Regions from separate parts of the Micromonospora sp. NBRC 101691 genome, predicted to be linked through region 2. Evidence: riboswitches for the same ligand, from Rfam matches in the RefSeq annotation. Region 2 holds a riboswitch; each other region holds the start of a gene.
The links. A riboswitch is a leader RNA that binds a small molecule or an ion and turns the genes downstream of it on or off. The one in region 2 is predicted to bind cyclic di-AMP.
Positions count from the first base shown of each region.

Region 1: another riboswitch for cyclic di-AMP. It lies ahead of QSK20_RS03030 (coiled-coil domain-containing protein); the one in region 2 lies ahead of QSK20_RS11785 (C40 family peptidase).
Region 3: another riboswitch for cyclic di-AMP. It lies ahead of QSK20_RS29930 (coiled-coil domain-containing protein); the one in region 2 lies ahead of QSK20_RS11785 (C40 family peptidase).
Region 4: another riboswitch for cyclic di-AMP. It lies ahead of QSK20_RS06440 (C39 family peptidase); the one in region 2 lies ahead of QSK20_RS11785 (C40 family peptidase).

Region 1 is NZ_BSTB01000001.1:705,305-707,497, forward strand. It holds gene QSK20_RS03025 (cation diffusion facilitator family transporter) at 1-714, shown strand, start outside; cyclic di-AMP (ydaO/yuaA leader) riboswitch at 868-999, shown strand; gene QSK20_RS03030 (coiled-coil domain-containing protein) at 1,013-2,077, shown strand.
Region 2 is NZ_BSTB01000005.1:253,148-255,340, reverse strand. It holds gene QSK20_RS11790 (C40 family peptidase) at 1-458, shown strand, start outside; cyclic di-AMP (ydaO/yuaA leader) riboswitch at 727-859, shown strand; gene QSK20_RS11785 (C40 family peptidase) at 1,002-1,913, shown strand; gene dcd (dCTP deaminase) at 2,049-2,193, opposite strand, start outside.
Region 3 is NZ_BSTB01000029.1:8,533-10,725, reverse strand. It holds gene QSK20_RS29935 (carbonic anhydrase) at 1-13, shown strand, start outside; gene QSK20_RS29930 (coiled-coil domain-containing protein) at 93-1,103, opposite strand; cyclic di-AMP (ydaO/yuaA leader) riboswitch at 1,108-1,238, opposite strand; gene QSK20_RS29925 (YibE/F family protein) at 1,405-2,193, opposite strand, start outside.
Region 4 is NZ_BSTB01000002.1:528,560-530,752, forward strand. It holds gene QSK20_RS06435 (hypothetical protein) at 1-458, shown strand, start outside; cyclic di-AMP (ydaO/yuaA leader) riboswitch at 785-923, shown strand; gene QSK20_RS06440 (C39 family peptidase) at 1,118-1,969, shown strand; gene QSK20_RS06445 (CDP-glycerol glycerophosphotransferase family protein) at 2,072-2,193, opposite strand, start outside.

The DNA.
Region 1 (2,193 bases), on a different contig from region 2:
GCGATCACCGCCGCGCGGCGGGCCGGCCGGGATCCGCAGCGCACCTTCGGCCTCTACCGACTGGAGGTGCTCGCCGCCCTCGCCAACGCCGTCCTGCTCTCCGGGGTCGCGGTCTACGTGCTGGTCGAGGCGGTGCGCCGGTTCGGGGACCCGCCGGAGGTGACCACCGGACCGATGCTGGTGGTGGCGGTGCTCGGCCTGCTGGCAAACGTGGTCGCCTTCGCGCTGCTGCGCGAGGGCGCGAAGGAGAGCATCAACCTGCGCGGGGCGTACCTGGAGGTGGTGGCCGACCTGCTCGGCTCGGTCGGCGTGATCACCGCCGCGGTGGTCATCGCGCTCACCGACTGGTGGTGGGCCGACCCGCTGGTCGCGGTGGCGATCGGGGTCTTCATCCTGCCGCGCACCTGGCGGCTGGGCCGGGCGGCCGTGCGCATCCTGGTCCAGGCCGCGCCGGAGCACCTCCAGGTCGGCGCGGTACGCGACCGGTTGAGCGCCGTCCCGGGCGTGGTCGAGGTGCACGACCTGCACCTCTGGACGCTCACCTCGGGGATGGAGGTGGCCTCGGCCCACCTGACCACCGACCCGACGGTCGAGGTCGGCAGCGTGCTCGCCGCCGCGCGGACCGCGTTGCACGAGGACTTCCACATCGACCACGCCACACTCCAGGTCGAACCCGGCGAATCGCCGGGCGTCTGCGGCCGGGTCGAGTGGTAATTAGGACAGACTTAAATCTGGAAGTGTATTGTCCCGCTATGCCAGTTATGCCGATGTCATCTCGCGGGAGTGGTGTGGCCAACGCTGCCCCTGGGATACCGGCTTCGGTAGTCTCGGACCCGGTCACCGCCGGGCGGCGCCCTCCGGCGCCTGCGGTGACCGCCGCCTAATCGCCGGTGACGGCGAGCCGGGGAACCATGTTCTTGGGGTGCATCCGCGTGAGCGGTAGGGATCTTCCGTCCCGAACCCGTCAGCTAACCCGGTCGGCGGCTGACGGAAGGACATGTGCATGCCAGTAGTGGCACCCGTACGACGTACCGCCGCCCGGATGGCGGCACTGGTCGCCGCGACAGTCGCCCTCGGCGTCGCGGCCACGCCGGCCGTCGTGGCCCCCGCCACGGCGGCGCCTCCGCTGACGGCCAGGGCGCCCGGGGACGACCCCGAGGGCGGCACCCCGGCACTGCGCGCCCAACTGGAGGCGGCCAGCAAGGGGTGGCTCGACGCGAAGGACGCGCTCGCGAAGTCGGTCACCCGCCAACAGAAGATCAACGAACATCTCGGCACCATCGAGAAGGACCTGGCGGTCCGCGACGAGAAGGTCGGCGTGATCGCCGGGCTGGCGTACCGGACCGGCCGGCTCGGGCCGGCCTCGGCGTTGCTGGCCAGCGACTCGCCGGACAGCTTCATGGACCGGGTCGCCGCGCTGGACGCGGTGGCCGCCAACGAGGACCGGGAACTGCGGGGCCTACTCAGCACCCGGGAGCAGGCCAACCAGGCCAAGGCGGCGCTGAACCGGGAGATCACCGAGCAGCGCAAGCAGGTCGCGGTGATGGAGAAGCGCAAGCAGCAGGCCGAGCAGGCACTGGTGGTCGCCAACCGGAAGGCGGCGGTCACCACCCCCAGTGGCGGCAGCAACTCGACCCGGTCCGCCACGGCGAAGCCGGCACCGCGCAACCCCGACGGCTCCTGGCCGCCCGAGTCGTGCAGCGTCAACGACCCGACGCCCGCCGACGGCTGCATCACCCCGCGCACGCTGCACGCGCTCAACCAGGCCAAGGCCGCCGGCTTCACCCGGTACGTCTCCTGCTACCGCCCCGGCGGTTCCGGAGAGCATCCCAAGGGCCGGGCCTGCGACTTCGCCGCACAGAAGAACGGCTTCGGCGGCGACGCCACCGGTGGCGACAAGACGTACGGCGACAACCTGGCGGCGTACTTCAAGAACAACGCCAGCCGGCTCGGCGTCCTCTACGTCATCTGGTACCGGCAGATCTGGCTGCCGAGCAGCGGATGGAAGTCGTACAGCGGAGCGGGCGGCGACCCGTCGAGCGACCACACCAACCACGTCCACCTGTCGGTCTACTGAGCCAGCCGACGCGGCCCGTCACCCCTGAGGGGTGGCGGGCCGTTCGCTTGTCGGCGTGGGGCAGCCACGGGGAACCCGGGCCACCGCAGCGGAACCGGCGACACGTGGCGGCGTGC
Region 2 (2,193 bases):
TGGCGGCGAAGAAGACCACGATCGACGCCGAGATCAAGCGGCTGCGGGCATCCATGCCGAAGACCGCGGTCAGCGCCCCCGGCTGCCCGCTCATCAAGGGTGTGATCAGCAGCGCCGCCAACACCGCCATCAGGACGGCCTGCGCCCAGGTCGGTGACCCGTACGTCTGGGGCGCCACCGGGCCGAACTCCTTCGACTGCTCCGGGCTGACCCAGTACGCCTACAAGGCCGCAGGCATCCACCTGACCCACTTCACCGGCGCGCAGTGGCGCGAGACGAAGGTGATCAGCCGCGCCGAGGCCCGCCCCGGTGACCTGGTCTTCTTCTTCAGCGACCTGCACCACGTCGGGCTCTACCTGGGTAACGGCATCATGGTGCACGCCCCACGCGCCGGCAAGCCGGTGCAGGTGGCCAGCATCAGCCACATGCCGGTCGCAGGCTTCCGCCGCCCGTACTGACCGACTCTTCCGCGAAGGGCCCCGGCCATCGGCCGGGGCCCTTCGCGCTGGGCGAACGAACCGTGCCCACAGTGGTTACTGTCGGAAATCAGCAGGTGGCACTCCCGCGAACCGTGTTGCGGATCGACGACGGTCGTCTCTAACCTCGGCACTTGCCGAGCCGGTGACAGGTCCGCCAGTCCGAGGCGGCAACGGCTCGACACCGCCGAATCGCACGACGGCGGCCGTCTGCTGGAGAAGGAGCCGGCCGACCGGCACGTCGCCACAACGAGAAACGTCGCCACAGCACGAGCGAACCGGGGAACCACCAGCACCATCGGGGTGAATCCGTACCCAAGGTAGGGCGCTCCCTTCCCGCCCGAACCCGTCAGCTAACCCGGTAGGCGGTCAACGGAAGAAGGAGTCAGGAGCCCGGTGGCACACCATGCCCCGCGGCGATCGTCCGTCCGGACGGCCCCGGCTGCCCGGACGACGGCTGCGCCGCGTCCATGCTGGTCCCGCTTCACCACCGTCTTCACCGTCCTCGTCGGAGCCACCGTCCTCGTGACGGGCGGCACCGGCGTGGCCCACGCCGAACCCTCGGTCGCCGAGATCGAACGCCAGATCGACCGGGAGTGGAACGCCCTCGAACCGGTCATCGAACAGCACAACGCCACCCGCCAGGCGCTCACCGCCAAACGACGGGAGGCGGGGGCGCTCGCCGCCCGGATCGGGCCGCTGAGCCGTCAGGTCGACCAGGCGATGAGCAAGGTCGGCGGGCTCGCGGTACGGGCGTACAAGGGGGAGAACGCCTCCGCCCTCAACGCCATGCTGGCGGACCCGACACCGGCCACCGTCGTCCACCAACTCGAACTGCTCGACCAGTTCGCCCGTCGGCAGCAGGCCGACATCCGCCACGTGGTCGAACTGCGGGACCAGCTCGGCGCCCGCAAGGCTCCGCTGGACCGGCTGATCACACAGCTCAGCCAGGCCGAACGCCAGTTGGACGCGAAGCGGCGGCAGATCGACGCCGACATCGCCCGCCTTCAGAAGATGCGCCTGGCGGCGTACGGCAACGGCGCTGGCACCAGCCTGCGTCCCGCCCCCTGCCCGGCCGCCTACCCCGGCGGTGCCGCCGGAAAGGCCGTCACGTTCGCCTGCGCGCAGATCGGCAAGCCCTACGTCTGGGGCGCCGAGGGGCCGAACGCGTACGACTGCTCCGGGCTCACGCTCGCCGCCTGGGCCCGGGCCGGGGTCGCCCTGCCGCACAACGCCGCCCAGCAGCGACGGGTGACCGCCCGGGTGGGCCAAAGCGAGCTACGCCCCGGGGATCTCGTCTTCTACTACTCCGACCTGCACCACGTCGGCATGTACGTCGGCAACGGCTGGCTGGTGCACGCCTCCCGGGCCGGCGCGCCGGTGAAGATGAAGCGGGTCGACGACGGCCCGGTGCACAGTTACGGCCGCCCCGGCTGAGGTGGTAGCAGGGGTCCCCTGTTACCGCTTTTTGCGTAGCAGGGGACCCCTGCAGGCACCCGGCGAAGCCGCGCACACACCACCACCGGCACAACGACGGGTGTCGGGGCGGTGGGTGGCGGGACAGCGGTGGGGTCAGCGAGTGGGCCAGGTGCGCCAGTTCCGCCAGGCCCGACTCGGGGTGGGCCCGCGCTGCCCCTGGTAGCGGGAGCCGTAGACGGCGGAGCCGTACGGATGCTCGGCCGGCGAGGAGAGCCGGAAGATGCAGAGCTGGCCGATC
Region 3 (2,193 bases), on a different contig from region 2:
GGCCCGCCACTGACCCGTCCGGCTCCGGCCGGTCACGCGAACGGGCCCCGCCTCCGGTCGAACGGATGCGGGGCCCGATTCGGCGTGGTGGGTCAGAGCATGGAGACGTGGACGTGGTCCGTGTGGTCCGAGGGCCCGCTGTACGAACTCCAGCCGGTCGCCGGGAACCAGATCTGCTTGTTCCAGATCACGTAGTAGATGCCGAGCACGTCGGCGTTACGGACGAGGAACGCGGTCAGGTTGTTGCCGTACTTCCGTTCCGCCGTGGTGTCCCACCGGCTGAACCCCGACTTCTGGAGCGACCAGTCGCAGGCCCGCCCCTTCGGATGCTCGTACGGCCCGCCCGGTCGGTAGCACCCGACGAACATGTTGAAGCCGGCCCGCTTGACCTCCTTGTACATGTGCAGGGTGCGCGGGGTGATGCAGCCGCCGGTGGTCGGGTCGTCCTCGGTGCAGCCCAGCGAACGCCAGTTGCCGTTGCTGTCCCGCCCGGGGCCGGGCCGGGCGGGCGGGGAGGTGGCGTCCACCAGGCCACCGGTCAACCCCATGCCGCCGACCAGGGCTAGGGACTTCTCCGCCTCGCGCTTGCGCTTCTTCAGGATGTCGGACTGCTTCTGCTGCTCCATGACCTCGGCGTCGAGCGCCTTCTTGGCCAGTTCCGCCTGGTTCTTGGCGGCGGCGACCGCGGCGACCTTCTTGCTGTTGACCATGTTCATCTCGTCCAGCGCGCTGGCCCGCTTGACGAACGAGTCGGGGGTGTTGGCGTCCAGCAGCATGGAGGCGGGGCCGACCCGGCCGGTCATGTACGACCGCACGGCGATCGTGGCCACCTGCGGGGTGAGCGACTTCAGCTCGTTCTGCGCCCGTTCGACCTCCAGGGCGAGGGTGAGCTGGCGCTTCTTCGAGGCGTTGAGCTTCGCCTGAGCCTGGGTGTAGCTGCGGTTCGTCTCCTCGATCACCTCGTTGAGGAGCTTCGGCTGCTCTCCGTCGTGCCCGGACGGGCTCGACGGCTCGGCCATGGCCGGCGCGGGCACAGCGGCCACGGCGAAGGCGGCGAGCACGGCCACGACCGGTTTCAGCCAGCGGCGTAGGGGTGCCGTCACAGTGTTCCCTTCCGTCGACCGCCGACCGGGTTAGCTGACGGGTTCGGGGCGGAAGTGGCCCCTACCGCTGACGCGGATGCACCCCATGAACCTGGTTCCCCGGTTCGCCGGTGGGCGATTAGGCGGTGGCTCCGCTGGCGCCGGTGCGCGCCTTCGGCGGTAACCGGCAGCGAGGTTACCTGACAGTGGGCGTGGGGTTCTACGCCCGGATCCCGACCAAAAGCGTTATTTCCCTATTGCTTTCCGTCACTCGTGTCACATTTGTCAAGATCATAACGATTGGTGGTCACTCTGCGGAGTTTCACCATGCCGGATTCGTGTTCCTCGGGTGGCCCGGTCCGGCGGCGGAATCGGTGACCCCGGTGGCGGCACGGGGACCGCTGAGGGCGGCGAGGGCGTCGTCCCGCTCACCGGCCGGCCGGGGCGGGCGGCGGCTCGGCGTGCCACCCCGGCCGGCGGTGGTCACCAGGGCGGCCAGGCCGGTGGTGATCGGTACGGCGGCGATCAGCCCGAGCGTCGCGACGATGCTGCGGACGATCTCCTGGGCGAGGAACTCGCTGGTCACGATCTCGCTGATCCCACGCGTGTCGGCGGTCAGCAACAGCAGCAGGGGCAGCGACGCGCCCGCGTACGCGAGCACGATCGTGTTGACCGTCGAGGCGATGTGCGCCCGGCCGACCCGCGTGGCCGCCCGGTAGAGCTGGAGCCGGGTGAGGTCGGGGTTGGCGCGGGCCAGTTCGGTGACCGTGGCGGCCTGGGTGACCGTGACGTCGTCCAGGACGCCCAGGGAGCCGATGATGATGCCGGCCAGGAGCAACCCGTGCAGGTCGACGTCGGCCTGGAACATCGACAGCGTGGTGGCGTCCTCGGAGCCGTACCCGGTGAGGTGGGTGAGCGCGGTCGCCAGGCTGCCGAGCACGCCGGTGAGCACCAGGCTGGCCAGGGTGCCGAGGACCGCGACGGAGGTCTGTGCGGTGACCCCGTGGGTGAGATACAAGACCACGAACATGATCAACGCGGCGCCGGTGACCGCCACCGGCAGCGGGGACTCGCCGGCACCGATACCGGGCAGCACGAAGGTGAGCAGGAT
Region 4 (2,193 bases), on a different contig from region 2:
ACGAGGCGGAGACCACCGCCCGTCGCTTCGCCGGGGCCACCGCCCTGCCCGCCCCCCGGACCCCCCGCACCCCGGCCGAGTACGTCGCCCGGGAACGCTTCCTGCACCGGGCCGCGATGGCCGCCTACTGGCGGGGCGACCTGTCGGTGCGGCAGCTCAGCGACGTGTTCGCCCGCCGTAACGGGTGGGATCCGCGGCTGCACCCCGTCGTGCAGGAGGCGATTCTGCACCGGGTGGTCCGTGACCTGCGGCGGGTGGAGTACCGGACGGCGGCCGAGCGGGAACGGGTGGCCTGGCGGCAGGCGGAGGTCGCGGCGACGGCAGCCCGGTCCCTGGCGGCGGAGGCGTCCCTCGCGGCGGAACGTCTCCGGGCGAGCACCCGGACCGTCGTCGCGACCCGGCGGCTGCCCGGTGCGATTCGCCTCGCCTCCCGGTGGCGGCCGGCGCGGGTGGGATGACCGCCGGGGCGCACGGGATGCGCACCCCCGCCGCGAGCGTGACCGGATCGTGACGTGACCCGGACCACGGCCGTTCTCCCCGCACCTTCGACCCCGGTCGTCCCGTTCCGCGTCGACTGCGCCGAGGTGGTTGTGCCGATGCCGTCCGGAAATCGCCCGACGGTACTCGGAAAACCGGTCGTCCCATTGAGCGACGTCAGCGGCACGAACGTACCCGACTTCCGGGTGTGCTGTGCTGTTTGCCCAGCTCGCGGGGGTTGGCAGTGGATTGCGGCGTCAGTAGTGTCGGCCCGTCTGGTGCGGTCGTAGGTCGCAAAGGGCGACACCGCGCCGGCCCGCCTAATCGTGCGCAACGAGCCGGGGACCCACGTACGTCCGGGGTGAATCCGCGGGGCCGACCCGTGGTAGGGCGATCTTCCCGCCCGAATCCGTCAGCTAACCCGGTAGGCGGTATCGGAAGGAGTACCTCGTGCCGTTCGCCCCCGTTACCCGGCTCCTCCACGGTGCCCCGGTGCCGCCGGCCGTCCGTCCGCGCCGCCGGCACTGACCCCGTCGTCCACCCTCGGACGCCGTCCGGGCGGGCACCCCACACCGACGTCGACCCCACGCACGGTCCACCGTGCGTCGACCGGGTGCGCCGCTCTCCACCCCTGTCTTCCGTGGAGGAATCCGTGAAGTACCCGGTCCCGCGACCGTTCAATCTTTTCCCCGTCCGCCGGTCGTACCAGGTCGCCGCCTCGGCGGCGGTGCTGGTGGCGGCGTCCACCGCCGGCGTCCTGCTCGTCGACCCCGGCACGCCGACGCACCGCGAGGACACCGTCGCCACGGCGGCCGAGCCGGACCGGTCGACCGCCGCGTCCCGGCAGCACGACCGTGCCACCGCGTCCCCGGCCAGCCCGTCGGCCGTCGCCACCACCCCGCCGGCCAAGCCGTCCGCGTCGCCCACCGCCACCGGCTCGTCGAACCCGGACCTGACGGCCAGCCCCACCCCGCCGAAGCCGCCCGCGTCGAAGGTGCTCGACATCCAGTACCAGGAGCAGACCACCTTCTACTACTGCGGCCCGGCCGCCACCCGGATCGCGCTGACCGCCCGGGACGTCGTCCGCAGCCAGGACGACCTCGCCCAGCGGCTCAACACCACCCAGGCCGGCACCAACTCCGCCGAGGACACCACCCGGGTCCTCAACGACCTGGTCGGCCGGGACGTCTACCGGACCAGGACGATCCCCGGTAACGCGGCCACCCCGGCCCAGATGGACCGGCTCCAGGCCGACGTGGTGCGGGCCGTCGGCAACGGGTACGCCGTCGTCGTCAACATCGCCGGATCCGCCACCGACGTCGCCGGTGGCTGGCACTCCTACCCCGGCGGGCACTACCTGACCGTGGTCGGCTACCGGGACGACGGCCGGACCGTCAAGATCGCGGACCCGGCGAACGCCGCCGCGGGCTCGTACTGGATGACCACCATCGGCCTGGCGCACTGGGCCGCCACCCGGGGCTACTCCGCCTGAGCCCTCGCGCGGGAGCAACCGCCGCGCCGGTTGGGGTGGTTGGTAGCAGGGGTCCCCTGTTACTCCTTTTTGAGTAACAGGGGACCCCTGCTACCACCGCAGCTACGCGCTGACCGGCTGGTCCGCCTGGCCGGGGCGGGTGGCCGGAACGGCAGCCGGCGCGAGGTGCGCCCGGGCCGCCGACAGGAAACCCTCGGCGTACGACTCGACCGGGAAATCACCCA